3 regions of the Methylobacterium sp. 1A genome follow, and region 2 is predicted to be linked to each of the others. Evidence: predicted binding sites of a transcription regulator. Region 2 holds the regulator's gene; each other region holds the start of a gene.

Region 1 (6,202 bases), 210 kb from region 2:
CAACTCGCCGATCGCCATCGCGACCCTCGACAGCGGCGGCCGGATCGCCCGCGCCAACGCCTCGTTCACGCGCCTGTTCGGCACGGTCCCGCGGCAGGCCGACGACGGCGCCCCGGACGGGGAGGGTGTCCCGCGGGTCGAGCCCAACGTCGCCGACTCGGTGGCCGACCGGACCGCCCTGGAGGCCGGGCTCGCCCGCGCCGCGAGCGGGCGGACCGACCCGGAGCCCATCGAGGTCCAGCTCAACGGGCCCGGCGGCCGCTCGGCCCGGGTCTGGCTCAGCCCGGCCGACGGCGGCGATGCCGGCCAGCAGACCGACGAGGCCGAGCGGGTGATCCTCTACGCCCTCGACACGACGGCGCAGCGCCAGCTGGAACAGCAGGTCGCCCAGGCCCAGAAGATGAACGCGGTCGGCCAGCTCGCCGGCGGCATCGCGCACGACTTCAACAACGTCCTGCAGGCGATCATCGGCTACTCGGACCTGCTGCTCGCGAGCCACCGGCCGACCGATCCGGCCTTCCAGGACATCATGCAGATCAAGCAGAACGCCAACCGGGCGGCGGGCCTCGTCCGCCAGCTCCTGGCGTTCTCCCGCCGGCAGACGCTGCGCCCGGAGGTGATGAATGTCGGGGAGGCGCTCTCCGAGCTGACCCTCCTCCTCAAGCGGCTGCTCGGCGAGCGCGTCGCGCTGGAGCTGAAGCACGGCCGCGAGGTCTGGCCCGTGAAGGCCGACGTCAACCAGTTCGAGCAGGTGATCGTCAATCTCGCGGTCAACGCCCGCGACGCCATGCCGGAGGGCGGCAAGCTGATGATCCGCACCGAGAACGTCTCCGATCCGGGGGCGGCCGCCGGGGCGGAGGGGCGCGGCGGGGCGCCGGCGGGCGACCACGTGCTGATCGAGGTGCGCGACACCGGCCAGGGCATCCCGCCCGAGCTGATGGAGAAGATCTTCGAGCCGTTCTTCACCACCAAGGAGATCGGCAAGGGCACCGGCCTCGGACTCTCGACGGTGTTCGGCATCGTCAAGCAGTCCGGCGGCACCATCGACGTGCAGTCGAAGATCGGGGAGGGCACGGCCTTCCGCATCTACCTGCCGCGTCACGTGCCCGTGGCGGAGCCCGAGGAGGTGCCGGTCGCGGCGGCCGAGCCGGCACTGCCGCGCGCGGAGCCGCTCGCGCCGGCTTCCACCACCGCCCATCCCGATTCCGGGTCGGACGCCAAGCCGGTCACCGCGCCGGCCGCGGGCGGCGACGCCGCTGTGCCGAAGGGGGAGACGCCGCCCGCCAAGGTCGACAAGCCGGCGCCGCGCAAGCCCGCCGCCGATCATACGGGGCAGGGGACCATCCTGCTCGTCGAGGACGAGGACCCGGTGCGGGCGGTCAACAGCCGGGCGCTCTCGGCCCGCGGCTACACGGTGCTGGAGGCGGCCTCGGGCCTCGAGGCCCTGGCGATCGTCCGCGAGGGCGCGCAGACCATCGATCTCGTCGTCTCCGACGTGGTCATGCCCGAGATGGACGGCCCGACGCTCCTGCGGGAGGTGCGCAAGCATCAGCCCGACCTGAAGGTGATCTTCGTGTCCGGCTACGCCGAGGACGCGTTCCGCAAGAACCTGCCCGAGGGTGAGACCTTCAACTTCCTGCCCAAGCCCTTCAGCCTGAAGCAGCTCGTCGAGACCGTGAAGAAGACGATGGCGGACTGACCGGCCTGTCGCGTCCGGTCACCGTCGCTCAACGAAGAGCGGCCCCGGAGAGACTCCGGGGCCGCGCATCTTCGAACGTCGCAAGGTCCGCCGCGCGCCGTCGCCGGCCCGCGGCGGCGCGACCTACGCCTCGCCCTCGTCGAGATCGTCCGCCGTCGGGGCGGCGTTCTCCAAGATCTTCTCGGCGACCAGACCGGAATTCTGCCGGATCGAGCCCTCGATCTCGGCGGCGATCTTCGGATTGTCGCGCAGGAAGCCCTTCGAGTTCTCGCGGCCCTGGCCGAGGCGCTGGCTGTTGTACGAGAACCAGGCGCCCGACTTCTCGACGATCCCGGCCTTCACGCCGAGGTCGATCAGCTCGCCGACCTTCGACACGCCCTCGCCGAACATGATGTCGAACTCGACCTGCTTGAAGGGCGGGGCGACCTTGTTCTTCACCACCTTGACGCGGACCTGGTTGCCGATCGCCTCATCGCGGTCCTTGAGCGTCGAGATGCGGCGGATGTCGAGGCGCACCGAGGCGTAGAACTTGAGGGCGTTGCCGCCCGTGGTCGTCTCGGGGCTGCCGTACATGACGCCGATCTTCATCCGGATCTGGTTGATGAAGATGACCATGCAGTTCGAGCGCGAGATCGAGCCGGTCAGCTTGCGCAGGGCCTGGCTCATCAGGCGGGCCTGGAGGCCGGGCTGGCTCTCGCCCATCTCGCCCTCGATCTCGGCCCGCGGGGTCAGCGCGGCCACCGAATCGACCACCAGCACGTCGATGGCGCCGGAGCGCACGAGCGTGTCGGTGATCTCGAGCGCCTGCTCGCCCGTGTCGGGCTGGGAGATCAGCAGGTCGTCGAGGTTCACGCCGAGCTTGCGGGCGTAGACCGGGTCGAGGGCGTGCTCGGCGTCCACGAACGCGCAGACGCCGCCCTTCTTCTGGGCCTCCGCGATCGTGTGGAGCGCCAGCGTCGTCTTGCCGGACGATTCGGGACCGTAGATCTCGATCACGCGGCCGCGGGGAAGGCCGCCGACGCCCAGCGCGATGTCGAGGCCCAGCGAGCCGGTCGAGACGGTCTCGACCTCTTGGACCTTGTCGCTCTTGCCGAGCCGCATGATCGAGCCCTTGCCGAAGGCGCGCTCGATCTGAGACAGGGCGGCGTCGATCGCCTTGGACTTGTCCTTGTCCACCGGGGGCATGTCGACCACTTTCAATGCGGGCTGGGCCATCTGGCGGGCTCCTTATGAAGGGGTTGGACGCAGTTCACAACGCGCGTCGCCACCGCCTCTATGTACCCGTTTTGTTCTCAACCAGCAAGGCCGGAACGCGGTTTTGCAGCATGCAGGTCACGAAATCCCGGCTCGAGCCCCGGATGCCCCGCGACAGCAATCCAATCCGGTAATCGGCCGCGAGGACCCGTACGAACGCCGACACAATGCGCCGAACGGGACGACCGCCAGCCGCAATGGCGACGCCGCGCGCGGTCCCGCAGCAGGCTCGGCCCGCCGGCGACCGGGACCCAACCGCCACACAGGCGGCCGAAAACGACGACGCCCGGCACGAATCCGGCTCTCGCGAGTCGAATTGCGTCCGGGCGTTCGTCGTACCGGTCACCGGGCATCCCCGGGATGGTCACCCCAGAGATAGCACCATCCCGCGACGCCGCGGGCCGGGATCTGGCGGACGCGGAGACCGCAGCCGCCGGGATCCCGGGATCAGGCGGCCTCGCCGGCCTCGGCCTGGGCGGCCTCGCCCTCGACCAGCTTCCAGGTCTTGGTCTTGGAGAACGGACGGCACTCCTCGATGAACACCGTCTGCCCGACCTTGGCGACGTTGCCCTCGTCGTGCGCGTGGTAGTTCTTCGACCGCCGCACGGTCTTCTTCATCACCGGGTGCGTGAAGCGGCGCTCCACCTTCACCACGATGGTCTTCTCACCCTTGTCGCTGACGACGGTGCCCTGCAGGATGCGCTTCGGCATGGTTGTCTCCTAAAACCCGCCTCAGCCCTTGGCCTGCTGCAGCGTCTTGGAACGCTGCAGAGTCCGGACACGGGCGATGTCGCGACGGACCTCGCGGACGCGGGCGACGTTCTCGAGCTGGCCGGTGGCCCCCTGGAAGCGCAGGTTGAACTGCTCCTTCTTGAGGTTGATCAGCTCGTCATTCAGCTGATCCGGCGACAGCGCCTTCAGATCAGACAGTCTCTGGGTCGACTTCACGATATCCTCCGTTCAGTCGGCGATGCGCTGGACGACCCGCGTGCGGATCGGGAGCTTCGCGGCGCCGAGGCGGAGCGCCTCCTTGGCGATGTTCTCGGCAACGCCGTCGACCTCGAACATGATCCGGCCGGGATGGACCCGGGCCGCCCAGTAATCCGGGGCGCCCTTACCGGAACCCATGCGGACCTCGGTCGGCTTCGACGACACCGGGACGTCCGGGAACACCCGGATCCAGACGCGGCCCTGGCGCTTCATCTCGCGGGTGATCGCGCGGCGGGCCGCCTCGATCTGGCGGGCGGTGACGCGCTCGGGCTCCACCGCCTTCAGGCCGAACTGGCCGAAGTTCAGCTCGAAGCCGCCCTTGGCCGCACCGTGGATGCGGCCCTTGAACTGCTTGCGGAAGCGGGTCTTTTTCGGTTGCAGCATGGCTTCCTACCTTACGCGTGCTCGCGCTCGCGGCGTCCGCGCTCGCGGCCGCCCTCGCCATCGCGCTCACGGCGTCCGCCGGAGCGGCCGCCCTCTTCCTGGGCCTTCTTGTCCTGGGCCATCGGGTCGTGCTCGAGGATCTCGCCCTTGAACACCCACACCTTGATGCCGCAGGTCCCGTAGGTCGTGAACGCCGTGGCGGTGCCGTAGTCGACGTCGGCGCGCAGCGTGTGCAGCGGGACGCGGCCCTCGCGGTACCATTCCTGACGGGCGATCTCGGCGCCGCCGAGACGGCCCGAGCAGTTGATCCGGATGCCCTCGGCGCCCAGACGCATGGCCGACTGCACGGCCCGCTTCATAGCGCGCCGGAAGGCGACGCGGCGCTCGAGCTGCTGGGCGATCGAGTCGGCCACCAGGGTGGCGTCGATCTCGGGCTTGCGCACCTCGACGATGTTGATGGTCACGTCGGCCTTCGTCATCGTGCCGACGAGCTTGCGCAGCTTCTCGATGTCCGCGCCCTTCTTGCCGATCACCACGCCCGGACGACCCGAGTGAATGGTGACCCGGCACTTCCGGTGCGGGCGCTCGATGACGATCTTGGAGACCGCCGCCTGCTTGAGCTGCTTCATGAGGGCGGCGCGGATCGCGACGTCCTCGTGCATGAGCTTCGCGTAGTCGCCCTTGTTGGCGAACCAGCGGGAATCCCAGGTCCGGTTGATGCCGAGCCGGAGACCGATCGGGTTGACTTTCTGACCCATCAGATCCTCCTCAAGCCGCTTCGGCTTGGCGGACTTCGCGAACCACGATGGTGAGGTTCGAGAAGGGCTTCAGGATGCGCGCGCCGCGGCCGCGGGCGCGGGCGTGGAAACGCTTGAGAACCAGCGCCTTGCCCACGAAGGCCTGGGACACGACGAGGTCGTCGACGTCCAGGTCGTGGTTGTTCTCGGCGTTGGCGATGGCGCTCTCGAGGCACTTCTTGACCTCGGTCGAGATCCGCTTGCGCGAGAACTGCAACTCGGCGAGCGCCGTGTCGACCTTCTTGCCGCGGATCATCTGCGCCACGAGGTTGAGCTTCTGCGGGCTGACGCGCAGCATGCGCGCGACGGCCTTCGCCTCGTTCTCGGGGAGCGCGCGGGGGGTGGCTTGCTTGCCCATCTCAGCGCCTCTTCGCCTTCTTGTCGGCCGCGTGGCCCGGGAAGGTGCGGGTCGGCGAGAACTCGCCGAACTTGTGCCCGACCATCTCCTCGGTGACGTAGACCGGGATGTGCTTCTGCCCGTTGTGCACACCGAAGGTGAGCCCGACGAACTGCGGGAGGATCGTGGAGCGGCGGCTCCAGATCTTGATGACCTCGGAGCGCGAGGAGCCCCGCGCCGCCTCGGCCTTCTTGAAGAGGTAGCCGTCGACGAACGGCCCCTTCCAGAGAGAGCGTGCCATAGCGATTACTTCTTGCGGTTGTGGCGGCTGGACAGGATGAACACGTCGGTCCGCTTGTTGGACCGGGTCTTCTTCCCCTTGGTGGGCACGCCCCAGGGCGTGACCGGGTTGCGGCCGCCCGAGGTGCGACCCTCGCCGCCGCCGTGCGGATGGTCGACCGGGTTCATCGCCACACCGCGGTTGTGCGGGCGCTTGCCGAGCCAACGGTTGCGCCCGGCCTTGCCGAGCGAGATGTTCATGTGGTCCGGGTTGGAGACCGCGCCGACGCTGGCGAAGCACTGGCCGTGGACCAGGCGCTGCTCGCCCGAGTTCAGGCGGAGCGTCACGTAGCCCTGGTCGCGGCCGACGATCTGCGCGTAGTTGCCGGCCGAACGGGCGATCGCGCCGCCCTTACCGATCTTCAGCTCGACATTGTGGACGATCGTGCCCACCGGCATCGA
Region 2 (6,202 bases):
CAGCAGCTCCTCGGCGACCGCGCGGTGGCGCTCGGCGCGAGCGAACTGGAAGACCACGTCGCCGTCCCAGTCGAGGCCGAGCCAGGAGAGGCCGTCGAGGATCGCGTCGATCGCCCCCTTGGTGGAGCGCTCTCGGTCGGTGTCCTCGATGCGCAGCAGCATCGTGCCGCCGGTGTGGCGGGCGTAGAGCCAGTTGAACAAGGCCGTGCGGGCCCCGCCGATATGCAGGTAACCCGTGGGCGAGGGGGCGAAGCGCGTGACGACGGCTGAGGACATCGGTCCGGTATGTTCCGGGGCTGGTCGCGGACGGGGCGCGACGGACGGCGAAGGGGCGGCGGAGCGGCGAGGGGCTCGACAGGGCGCCCGTAGCACGAAGAACCCGCTGTAGCACGGGCCGGCGGATGCGTTAAGAATCGCCCGCAGAATCGCCCGGCCCCGACGACAGGTCGCGCGGAGCGGGGCGGCGGCGATGCGGCGGATCGGCGCGAGGCGGGCGGACGGCGCGGTCGCGCTGATCGGCCCGCGCGCCCGAGCCCTTCCCGCCGCCCTCTTGGCCGCCCTCCTGGCCGCCCTCCCGGCGCTCCGCGACTGGGTCGTCGCCGGCCTCGCCCGCGAGGCCGAGCAGCGCCGGCTGTTCCCCTGGCTGGCGGTGGCCTTCGGCGGCGGGATCCTGGTCTACTTCGCGGCGGCCGACGGCGCGCCGAGCCTCGCCGCCCCCCTGATCGCGGCCGGCCTCGCGCTGGCGCCGGTCCCCGTCCTCGGCGCGCGGCCGGCGGCCCTGGCGGCGGCGCTCGCGGTGGCGGCCGCGTTCCTCGGCTTCGCGGCGGCGACCTGGCGGGTCTCGCAGGTCGCCGCACCGATCCTCACCCGCACCACGATCGGCCCGCTCGTCGGAACGGTCGAGGCCCTGGACGAGCGCGAGGTGGGCGCCCGGCTGGTGATCCGGGTGGAGAGCTTCGCCGGCCTCGCGCCGGAGGCGCGGCCCGCCCGGGTCCGGGTCTCGTTCCGGAAGACGCCGATCCCGCGTCCCGGGGACGGCGTCGCCGCCACGGCCCGGCTGCTGCCGCCCCCGGAGGCGGCCCGGCCCGGCGGCTACGACTTCGCCCGGGACGCCTATTTCCAGGGGATCGGCGCGGTGGGCTCGCTGATCGGCACCGTCACCGTCCGGGAACCGTCCGGGCCGCCGCCGCTGGGCCTGCGGCTCGCCGCTGCGCTCGACGCGGCGCGCAACGGGCTCACGCGCCGGATCGCGGAGGCCGCCGGCGGCCAGGCGGGTGCGGTGGCGGCGGCCCTGGTGACGGGCAAGCGCGGCCTCATCGGGCCGGCCACCAACGACGCGCTCCGCGCCGCCGGCATCTACCACGTGGTGTCGATCTCGGGCCTCCACATGGTGCTGGCCGCCGGCGTGGTGTTCTGGCTGGTGCGGGCGCTCCTCGCCGCGGTGCCGCTCTGCGCGCTGCTCTGGCCGATCAAGAAGATCGCGGCCGGCTTCGCCATGGTCGGCGTCACCGCCTACTGCGCCTTCTCGGGCTGGGACATCGCGGCCGAGCGCTCGCTGATCATGACCCTGATCATGCTCGGCGCGATCCTGGTGGACCGGCCGGCCCTGTCGATGCGCAACCTCGCCCTCGCGGCGCTGATCGCGCTCGCCCGGGAGCCGGAGGGCCTGCTCGGCCCGAGCTTCCAGATGTCCTTCGGCGCCGTGGCCGGGCTGATCGCCTGCGCGCGGCTGATCGACGGGCGGCTGCTCGTGCGCCCGGGGGCCGGGCGGATCGGGCGGCTCGTCGGGACCGGCCTGTCGGCGATCACCGGGACCCTGGCCACGACCCTGGTGGCGCAGGTCGCGACGGCCCCCTTCGCCACCTACCACTTCCAGACGGTCCAGCCCTTCGGCCTCGTCGGCAACGCCCTGACCCTGCCGCTCGTCTCCCTGGTGGTGATGCCCGCCGCGGTGATCGGCTGCCTCGCCTATCCCTTCGCCCTCGACCGGCCGGTCTGGTGGCTGATGGGGCAGGCGGTGGCCGGGATGCTGGCGATCTCGGACTGGATCGCCGGGTTCGAGCGGGCGGTCCTGGTGCTGCCGGCCTTCGGCGCCGGGGCGCTGGCCCTGCTGACCGCCGGCCTGCTGCTGGGGACGCTGCCGGCCTCGCGCCTGCGCTGGCTCGCCGTGCCGCCGGTCCTGCTCGGGCTCGTCCTCGCGGCCCGGCCCGACCACTACGACCTCTACGTCGACCGGCAGGGCGCGGGGGCCGCGGTGCGGGGCCCGGACGGGCGGCTCGCGGCCCTCGGCAGCCCTTCGGGCTTCGTCCTCGAGCAGTGGCTGAAGGCGGACGGCGACGGGCGGCGGTCCGCGGCGCTGATCGTCCGGTCGGGCAGCGGGCGCTGCGACCGGCTCGGCTGCACCGCCCGGCTGCCGGACGGGCGGGCGGTCGCCCTGGTCCGGGACCGGCGGGCCTTCCCGGAGGATTGCGCCCGCGCCGCGGTGCTGATCACGGGCCTCGCGGCGCCGCCGACCTGCACGGGGCCGCTGGTGATCGACCGGCGCGTCCTCGCCGCCCGCGGGGCCGTGGCCCTCCGGATCGACGGCGACGGCTTCGCCGCGCGCTACGCCCGGAACGACGGCCGCGCCGTGCCCTGGCAGCCGGCCGCCGGGCGCGGGCCTGGACCGCCGCGGCCGGTCACCGCGGAGCCGGGCGACCGCCCCGCGGAGGACGGGGTCGCCGCGACGCCGGAGGCCGACGCCGCGCCGGGCGGAGACCTCGCCCCCGGCGACGCGCCGGCCGAGCCGCTTCAGTAGCGGCGGACGAGGCTCACGAGGCGGCCCTGGATCCGGACCCGGTCGGGCCCGAGCACGCGGGTCTCGTAGGCCGGGTTGGCGGCCTCGAGGGCGATCGACGAGCCGCGGCGGCGCAGGCGCTTGAGCGTCGCCTCCTCGTCGTCGATCAGTGCCACGATGATGTCGCCGGTATTGGCCGTCTCCTGCTTGCGGATGACCACGAGGTCGCCGTCCAGGATGCCCGCCTCGACCATCGAGTCGCCGCGCACCTCGAGGGCGTAGTGCTCGCCGCCGGCCACGAAGTCCGGCGACAGGGTGATGGCGTGGCTCTGGTTCTGGATCGCCGAGACGGGCGTACCGGCCGCGATCCGGCCCATGACCGGGATCGAGATGGCGCGGCCGGACTCGTCGATCATCCGCGTGCTCGCCGGGGCCGGCGGCTGCTTGGACTTACCGCCCTCGACCACGCTCGGCGTGAAGCGGCGCGGCTCGACGGGGGCCTGAGTCGCCGGAGCGGCCTGGGTCAGGCTCTCGGGGATCCGGATCACCTCGATGGCGCGCGCCCGATTGGGGAGGCGCCGGAGGAAGCCGCGCTCCTCGAGCGCCGTGATCAGCCGGTGGATGCCGGATTTCGACTTGAGATCGAGGGCATCCTTCATCTCGTCGAACGACGGCGGGACACCGCATTCCTGCATCCGGCTCTGGATGAATCGCAGGAGGTCCAGCTGCTTGCGCGTGAGCATCGACGGGGGACTCGCGGCTTGGCGGACCGCCACGTGACGGTCTCCGAAACAAATCACGAACAGGTTAAACGTTCCGCAAGTGTTCCGCAAGAGCGGCACCGCTCGGCCCGGCGCGCCGCGGCGCGCCCGCGGGAGTAAGGTCGAGAAACGCATTGACGGCGCAAGCGGAGCCGTTTCAATGCATCGCGGCGCCCCGCCGGGAAGGCGGCGGATCCGGGGCGCGGGCTGGGACCCTCTTGGAATGACGAGGATGCGACGACCCGCAGCTCTGCTGCCCCTCGGCCTCGCCGCCCTCGGCCTCGCCGGCTGCACCACCGGATTCTCCTACATCTCGCGGAACTACGTGGCGCTCACTCCCCAGGTCGTCACGATCGGCTGCAAGGAGCCCTACGAGGTCTACGACAACCGGCAGCTGCGCCGGATGCTGATCGTGTCCAACGCCCTGCGCGAGTATACCGGCTGCAACCTGAGCGAGGTCCGGATCGATCCGGAGCCGGGCGCCACCCGGGTGAAGCGCTTCCGCACCGCCGCCCGGGCCTATCTCGACGAGACCGTGCGCGAGGATTGCCGGATCACCGGCGAGACCGTGTTCGATCCGCTGAAGACTGAGTTCGCCTACGCCTGCGACGCGCCGATCGAGAAGCGCGGCACCGTGGTCCCCCGCCTGCCGGGCCGCAATCCGGGCCTCGGCGTGCGCTGACGGCTGGCGGCGCGTCCTCAGGCGCCCGGCTTCGGGAAGGTCCGCTCCGCGGCGTCGCCGGCGGCGGCCAGCAGGGCGCGGGCGAAGGCCCGGGCCTCCGTCCGGTCGAGCACGATCGCGGCGGTGACCGGCGCACCGCCGAGGTCGGCGAGGGCGAGTTCCAGGCGCACCCCGTCGGGCACGGCGCTCGCCTGAAGGCTCCAGCCGGAGCCCCGGTCCGTGCTCTCCGCCATCGTGTTCCTCCCGCATGCCCGGCACGGCGCCGCGCGCCCACCGGAACGGCCAGGCCCGGGACCGCTCCCGGAGCCGCGCTCCGATCTTCCCTGCCTCGCCTGTCCGCGTTCCTCAAGGCCACAGGCCGCGCAGGGGTGGAGATGCGCGCCGTCGCGGATGCCGGCGGCCGCATCGCGGCGACGCGGGGCGGCACGGGTCCGCGCCCGCGCCGCAGCGCGGGCGAGGGCAGGGGCGGCCGGGATGGGAGCCGGCTTCGGGGCGATTGACGCGAGGCCGCCGATGATGTCTCCCGCGGGCTCCGATCAGGTGGAGTTCGAACATGCAAGAGATCTGGTTCCGCACGGGCGAGGCCACGGTGCTGGCGGCCGAGGGCCAGTACACCGACGCCATGCCGGAGGTGCTGATCGGCTCGGTGCGCGGCCCGGTCGGTCAGGCCTTCGCGTCGATGATGGGGCAGGTCCAGGGCCACACGCGGATGTTCGTGGTGCGCGACCTCAACCAGCTCGTGCGCCCGGCCACGATGATGACCACCAAGGTCACGATCCACACGGCCGAGTATGCCGAGCTCCTCGGCGGCGTGGTCCAGGCCGCCACCGGCGACGCGATCGTGGACTGCATCATCGAGGGCATCCTGCCGAAGGACGGGCTCGACGAGCTGTGCATGATCATCATGATCTGGCTCGATCAGCGCTGCGCCGAGGACGACAACCTCGACCAGAAGGACCTCTACCGGACCAACTACGAGGCCACGAAACTCGCCATCGCCCGCGCCCTCAAGGGCGAGCCCACGGTCGACGAGCTGATCGCCAACCGGAAGACCGTGAAGCACTACGCGCTCGACGGCGTGATCGAGTACTGAGCGGCCGCTCGGCGGGGCACGCCGCCCCGTCATCGCGCGGCGAAGCGCGTCGGGGCAGCGCGCGTTCGGTGACCGTGGCGCCGCCTGGATCGCTTCGCTGCGCTGGCAAGGAGGGGGCCAGCCCGGTTCCTTCGATGGTTTGTGGGTCAACCCGGTCCCGACGCACGCCCCACGGGCGTGCGTGCGTAGAGATCGGCCACGGCACACTCGAGGCCGAAGACGGGGAGCGCCAGACGATCATCCCCGGTGAGGCGGGTGCGGGTCCAAGTCTCACCGCTGCGCACGGAAAGAGACAGTGCGCAGCTCCTCTGCTCGATCAGAAGCACGGCCTGACAGAGCGGCAACGCCTCGTAGCCCGCGCGCTTGACGTCGATCTTCGTCCGGTGCGTACCGGGCAGCTTCCGGTGATCGCTCGGCGAGAGGATCTCGGCGGCGAGGTAACAGCCCTCGACCACGTTCTGGTCGGGCTCGATGGTCGCCGCATCGATGACCGCGACATCCGGGACGTAGGTGTGTCCCGTGAGGAACGGCCTGAGGTCGATGGCGGGATCGTGGATGGCGATCCACGACGAGCCCGACCGCTCCAGAGCCGCGTTCAGCAGGCGCTGGAAATTCACGACCACGACCTGATGGATGAGGCTCGGCCGGGCCTGCATCACGATCTGGCCCTCGATGAGCTCCCACTTCTCCTCATCGGGGCGCGTCTCGATGAAGTCCCGGAAGCCCCGATGGGGATCGGTCCTGTGGATGGGCGGGGTCTTGAGAGTCGTCATGGGCAGCCAGGGCCGAGTCGACGGAGATCGAGGATTCCGCCGACGGTTCGCCCGGTCAAGGGCGCCTAACCCGGCGGGATACGCCCCACCGAGCACAGGGTGCGCATCGTGCTGCTG
Region 3 (6,202 bases), on a different contig from region 2:
GCACCGCGGCGATCAAGGGCCGGCGCGGCCCGGGGGTCGCATCGGTCGCATGGCTGTCAGCGAACGCGGGCGGGTCAGTCCGCCAGCGGCACGCCCTGCCCGAACCGCGCCTCGATCACCGCCGTCAGGCGGTCCAGCATCGTCTGGACAGGGATGTTGGAGGTGTCCACCGTCGCCGGGGCCCGGGCGTAGAGCGGCTCGCGGCTCGCCAGCACGGCGCGCAGCTCCTGCATCGCGGAGGCGTGGTCGCCCGTCGTGGCGAGGTGTCCCTGCTCGCGGACGCGGCTCATATGCTCCTCCGGCCGGGCGCGCAGCCAGATGGTGTAGAACGCCTGGAGGAGCAAATCGTAGGTCAGCGGTTCCGCGACGATGCCGCCGCTCGTCGCGAGGATCAGCGGCCCGGGATGCTCGGTCAGGCGCCGCAAGGCCGCCTGCTCGAGCCGGCGGTAGCCTTCCTGGCCGTAGATCGCAAAGATCTCCTGGACCGAGAGGGCGTTCTCCCGCTCGATCTCGGCGTTGAGCTCCACGAAGGTCCAGCCGAGGCGCTCGGCCGCGAGCTTGCCGAGGGTCGACTTGCCGGCGCCGCGCAGTCCGGTCAGCGCCACGCGCGGCCGGTTGCTCGATTCGGGCCGGCTGCCGCCGGACAGGGCCTCCTTGGCGGCGACGATCTGGGCCGGGCTCGCCTGGGCGAGGAGGTCGCGCACCACGGGCCAGTCGGGCAGCGCGTCGTTGCCGGTGATCAGGTCGTCCAGCCGCACACCCATGGCGTTCGCCACCCGCCGCAGCAGGATGATCGAGACGTTGCCCTGGCCGCCCTCTAGCTGCGCGATGTAGCGCTCGGAAAGGCCCGAGGTCTGCGACAGAACCTTGCGCGACAGCCCGCGCACGGTGCGCGCGTGCCTGACGCGTCGCCCGAGGTCCGTGAGAAAGAGAGATTCCTGTTCCACGCCGGTCATGGCGCCGTCCGCTTTCCTGCCAGCTCGAAAGCAGAGTCCGTGCCCTGCATGCCTGCCGCTTCGAGATCCATCGCGCTTTGGCGTTCCGCCAGACAGGAAGCTGCCTGAGAACGTGCGCGTGTAGACCGGCGTTTCCTGCCCTGAGATCCGTCGTGCGCCACCCGCGTACGGCCGCTGTCTCGCGGCGCCGGTCCGTACCGTAACGATCCAACCACGTTGCTGGCGTGGCGCCTATGTGTTGCGGATCGACCCGATGGTCAAGCCTTGGGCATGATCCTTGTGTGGGCAGAAGGCCCGGCCGGGCGGGCGATCGGCGGTCTGCACCCGCGCCGGAGAGGGCGCGCTACTCGACCGGCAGGGCCGTGGCCTCGCGCACCGGCGCGGCGGCCGGAGCGCGCCGCGGCGTCGCGGCGGCGAGCATCTGGAGCGACGGACGGCGCGGCGGCAGCGGCACCTCGACCGCCTCGACCGCCGCCTCGGTGGCCGGTGCCGAAGCGGCTGCGGGGGTCATCGGGGTGGCGGCCGCCGCGGGCTGCGGCGAGAGCCGGAGTTCCGCCATCTGCGCCGGCGAGGCCTCCGCGCTCCCGAGGGCGGTGGGTCGGCGCGGCGGCAGCGGCACCTCCACGGAGGGAACCGAGGCGGCCTGCGGGGCGGCCGGGGTCGCGCCCGCGTCGATGGAGAGGCTGGCGAGTTCGACCGCGGCGGCGGCCAGGGCGGCGGGCCGACGCGGCGGCAGCGGCACCTCGACGGTCTCGGTCGGAACCTCCGCCACGGCGGCGGCCGTCGGCGCGTAGGCCAGGGCGGCCGCGGGGTTGGGTTTGGAGTCGGCGACGCCGCCGCCGAACAGGCTCGCGAGGGCGCTGGCCGACGCCGCCACGGGGGCGACCACCGAGGCGACCTCGGTGGAGATGCCCTGGCGCTTGGCGGCGTAGTAGTAGCCGCGGTTGTAGTACTGGTAGGCCTGGGCGACGTTGCCCTTGGCCGTGCGGTAGGCGCCCGCCAGATAGGCCACGCCGTAGCGCAGGTTGGTCTCCGGATCGTACAGGCCGGCGGCGTCGCCGGTGTAGCCCATGCCGCGCGCGGTCGCATGCTTGATCTGCATGAGACCCAGGGCGCTGCCGCCCTTCGCCCGCGGATTGTAGTTGCTCTCGCGCTTGACCACGGCGTGCACGAAGCTCGCCGGAACGCCGTTCGCCTTCGCCTGCTGCTCGATCAACGCGTCGATATTGTCGCGCGCGCCCTGCCCGAAGGCGGCTGCGGGCGCGACCGCGAGGACGGCGGCCAGGATGAGGCGATGCATTCCGAGACCCGGTGCTGCTTGTTCTGTAGTCAAGCTAGGTCACGGGGAAATGAGGCCGGAAAGCGGCCCCCGTTCGGCAGCCTGTGGGCGGCCGGGGCGACGGGCGTGCTTGTGATCCGCGCGCCACAGGGCGGCGCGCGGACGCGGTCGGCCGGTCTGGGGAGCCGGTCAGGGAAGGATGAAGCGCTCGACCGCGCGGGCGAACCCGTCGGCGTCGTTGCTGTCCGTGACCGCGCTGGCGGCCGCCTGGACGCTCGCCTCGGCATTGCCCATCGCCACGGAGTAGCCGCTCTGTGCGAACATCGGGCGATCGTTCCCGGCATCGCCGAACGTGGCGATCCGCTCGCGCGGGATAGCGAGATGCGCGCTCATCCAGGCGACGAAGCGACCCTTGTCGAGATCGGGCGGGGTCACGTCGAGATAGTACTTCTGCGAGCGGTGGACGGTGGCCCGGCCGGCCAGCGCCGCCGCGATTCGCGTCTCGCAGGCCGCGAGATGGGCGTGGTCGCGGCTGACGCCGACGATCTTGGCGGCCGTACCCATGAGCGTTCCGAGATCCGGCACGACCCGGGGCTCCGCGTCGATCGTGCGGCGCTCCAGGTCGGTGTAGGGACCGTCCGGGTCGCGCAGGCACCACGCGCCGTCGGCGAAGACCCAGACGTCCAGCCCCTCGGCCAGGAGCCGGTCGAGGGCCGCCCGGGCCGCCGGCTCCGGGATGGTCCGCTCCTCGATGATCGACAGGTCCGGCCGGACGACGCTCGCGCCGTTGAAGGCCCCCATCGGCAGGTCGAGGCCGAGCTCCGCCACGAGGCTCCGCAGTCCGATCGGCGGCCGCGCCGAGGCGATGCTGAAGCCGATCCCGGCCGCGCGCAGGCGGCGCACGGCCGCCACCGTCGCCGCCGTCAGGCGCTTGTCCCCGGTGACCAGGGTGCCGTCGACGTCCGAGATCACCAGGGCGATCCCCGCGGCCTTGCCGGTACCTGCTGTCATCGCGTCACTCCCCACCCGGATCCCGCCCCACCCGGATCGCGACGCGCCGCGGTGGCGAGTTCCGCCACGACCCGGTCGGCAATCGCCTCGGGCGGCTCGAGGATCCCGACGGTGATCGGATGCTCGGCGGGGCCCGGGACCTCAAGGGTGGCGAACTGGCTGTCCAGGAGATGCGGCGACATGAAATGACCCTGGCGCTCCGCGAGACGCCGCGCGATCAGGGCCTTGTCGCCGTCGAGGTAGACGATGCGGACCCGCCGGCTGCCCCGGGTGAGGACGTCCCGGTACGCGCGCCGGAGCGCCGAGCAGACCACCACCCCGGACTCGCCGGCGTCGAGGCGCTGCTGGATCCAGGTCGCGATCCGGGCGAGCCACGGCGCGCGGTCCGCGTCGTCGAGGGCGTGGCCAGCGTGCATCTTCGCCACGTGCTCCGGCGCGTGGAAGCTGTCGCCGTCCACGAAGATCCAGCCGAGCTTCTCGGCGATCAGCGCCGCCACGGTGCTCTTCCCGGACCCCGAGACGCCCATGACCACGAGCACCTGAGCGGCCGTCCCGGCATCGAATGGCGGGTCTGATTGGGACGTCATCCGGACCACCGTGGCTCCGAGGCGCGCCGGGGCGCCGCGCGTCACGATCATGCGGAGCGCGCGCGCGGAAGGGAAGATCGCCGCGCCCGACGTTGCCGCCGTGTCGGCAGGAACCGTCGCGGCGCGGGCCGCGTTGACGACCCAGAACGCGAACATTTAGGGAACATGAGTCGCATGGCTACCACCACCGCGAAGGCGACGTCGAAGGCCGATCGGGATTCCGGAGCGCGCCAGGATGCGCACCAGAACGCGCCGGAGAACCCCAAGGCCGACCCGAAGGACGTGTCGAACCAGATCAAGGATCCGGACCAGTGGACCACCGGCGGCGAGCCGATGACCGGCGCGCAGGCCTCCTACCTGAAGACGCTCTCCGAAGAGGCGAAGGAGCCGAAGGCGTTCGATCCCGACCTCGACAAGGCCGAGGCCTCCAAGCGGATCGACGACCTGCGCCACAAGGCCGGCCACGCCTGAGCCGTCGCGGGCGCGCCCTCGCCGGGCGCGCCCGCCGCGCGGGGCGGTGCATATCCCGCCCGGAATCGGCCCGATGCCGTGTTTCGGACACTTCGTTAAGCCGGCGGCAAGCGCGGGCCGGTAACAGCCTTCCGAGCGCGTGGGGCCACGCGGACGGCGGGACGGGAAGGCGCGTTCGACCATGGATGAGCCGGGCGGCGACGGGGCGGGGCGGCGCGCGGTGCGATCCCGGGCGGCGGCCACCCTGACGGATCGGATCCCTGTCGCGGCCGCGCGCTTCGCCCGCGACCTCCGCGGATCCACCGCGACCGAGTACGCCCTGCTCGGGGGCCTGATCTTCCTCGTCGCGGTCGGCAGCATCCGCTACTACGTGTCCCGCGTCAGCGCCGTCTACGGCGACATCACCGCGGCGGTGACCCAGGGGCAGTGAGCGGATCGCGCCGGGGCCGTGCGGCCCTGGAGTCGATGGGCCGGCCCGTTACCGTCGACAGCGCTCGGATTTGTGCCCCGATATTTCAGCAGCGCGCGCTGCGCCCGGCATTCGTCGTCCCTGTGCCCCGAAAAAGCTGTGCTTAACGAGGATGACTTAGCAGTCTCGGTCGTGGCGGGCGGAGTGTGGCTCACCCGCTACGGACACCTGGGCCGCTATGGGCTAGGCACGGGCTCGGCAATACCGATGGGCAACATCTGGATGCGCAAACTTCCCCTCGTCCTGCTCGCCGTCACGGCGATGTCGGGCTGCACGTACCTGCCTGCGGCGGGTCCGACGGCGAGCGCGATCCAGGCCGGGGCCGAGGTCGCCACGGCCGACGGCGGGATCCTTGCCCGCTACGAGATCATCGACGTCACCCCCTCCGTGGTCGAGGCCCTGCGCGGCCGCCCCCTCGACAGCCTGCTCGCCTCCTTCGGCGACCATCGCCCCTCCTCCGAGCCGGTGATCGGCATCGGCGACATGGTCTCGGTCTCCGTCTGGGAGGCCGGATCCGGCGGCCTGTTCTCCGGACCCCTCGTCGCCGACCGCTTCTCCGCCGGATCCAAGTCCGCCCTCATCCCCGAGCAGCCCGTCGGGCGCGACGGCGCCATCTCGGTGCCCTATGCCGGCCGCATCAAGGTCGCCGGCCGCCGCACCCAGGACGTCCAGGCGCTCATCGAGAACGAACTCGCCGGCAAGGCCATCCAGCCCCAGGTGCTGGTCTCGGTCACCCGCCCGATCTCCCAGGCCGTCACCGTCACCGGCGAGGGCGCCGCCGGCGCCCGCCTGCCGCTCTCGGGCCACGGCGACCGCATCCTCGACGTCATCGCCGCCGCCGGCGGCAACCGCGCGCCGGTCAACGAAACCTTCGTGCGGCTCTCGCGCGGGCCGGTGACCGCGACCGTGCCGCTGACCACGGTGGTGTCGAACCCGCGTGAGAACATCTACCTGCGGCCCAACGACGTGCTGACGCTCGTGCGCGACCCGCAGACCTTCATCGCGGTGGGCGCACTGGGCAACAGCACCGAGCTGCCGTTCCAGGCCGACGGCATCACGCTGGCACAGGCGCTGGCCAAGGCGCGCGGCCTGTCGGACTTCGCCGCCGACCCGGCCGGGACGTTCATCTTCCGGTTCGAGCCGGCCAGCGTCGTGCGCCGGCTCAGCCCCGGCTCGAAGCTTCTGGGCACGCCTCTGGTGCCGGTGGTCTACCGGATCGACATGCGCGACCCCAACAGCCTGTTCGTGTCCCAGGCGTTCCGGATGCGCAACCGCGACCTGATCTACGTGTCGAACGCGCCCTTCACCGAGGTCCAGAAGGTCCTCACTGCCTTCAACGGCGTCACCGGACCGGTCGCCTCCGCCGCGACGGCCTACGCCTACGCCAAGTAGGGACCGGGTCGTCGACAGGGCCGCCGCGGAAAAAAAT

Evidence for each region. Region 2 encodes LexA, which represses DNA repair genes until DNA is damaged. Its sites were predicted from a motif close to TGTTCNNNNTGTGTTCNG; they were not measured.
Region 1: a site for LexA is predicted at 2,976-2,993, ahead of recA (recombinase RecA). Genes of this name have one in related genera too.
Region 3: a site for LexA is predicted at 3,982-3,999, ahead of ACX9MN_RS28650 (DUF3072 domain-containing protein). Genes of this name have one in related genera too.

What each region holds. Positions count from the first base shown of each region.
Region 1 is NZ_JBYQVE010000001.1:2,874,460-2,880,661, forward strand. It holds gene ACX9MN_RS14040 (ATP-binding protein) at 1-1,699, shown strand, start outside; gene recA (recombinase RecA) at 1,823-2,884, opposite strand; gene rpsQ (30S ribosomal protein S17) at 3,401-3,664, opposite strand; gene rpmC (50S ribosomal protein L29) at 3,686-3,901, opposite strand; gene rplP (50S ribosomal protein L16) at 3,914-4,327, opposite strand; gene rpsC (30S ribosomal protein S3) at 4,339-5,085, opposite strand; gene rplV (50S ribosomal protein L22) at 5,096-5,482, opposite strand; gene rpsS (30S ribosomal protein S19) at 5,484-5,762, opposite strand; gene rplB (50S ribosomal protein L2) at 5,768-6,202, opposite strand, start outside.
Region 2 is NZ_JBYQVE010000001.1:3,089,016-3,095,217, forward strand. It holds gene gltX (glutamate--tRNA ligase) at 1-276, opposite strand, end outside; gene ACX9MN_RS15100 (ComEC/Rec2 family competence protein) at 470-2,797, shown strand; gene lexA (transcriptional repressor LexA) at 2,791-3,519, opposite strand; gene ACX9MN_RS15110 (hypothetical protein) at 3,770-4,219, shown strand; gene ACX9MN_RS15115 (hypothetical protein) at 4,237-4,452, opposite strand; gene fae (formaldehyde-activating enzyme) at 4,773-5,312, shown strand; gene ACX9MN_RS15125 (Uma2 family endonuclease) at 5,459-6,085, opposite strand; gene ACX9MN_RS15130 (hypothetical protein) at 6,151-6,202, opposite strand, start outside.
Region 3 is NZ_JBYQVE010000002.1:1,811,842-1,818,043, forward strand. It holds gene ACX9MN_RS28630 (helix-turn-helix transcriptional regulator) at 75-956, opposite strand; gene ACX9MN_RS28635 (lytic transglycosylase domain-containing protein) at 1,300-2,256, opposite strand; gene ACX9MN_RS28640 (Cof-type HAD-IIB family hydrolase) at 2,425-3,246, opposite strand; gene ACX9MN_RS28645 (gluconokinase) at 3,243-3,833, opposite strand; gene ACX9MN_RS28650 (DUF3072 domain-containing protein) at 4,008-4,304, shown strand; gene ACX9MN_RS28655 (Flp family type IVb pilin) at 4,486-4,734, shown strand; gene ACX9MN_RS28660 (polysaccharide biosynthesis/export family protein) at 4,996-6,165, shown strand.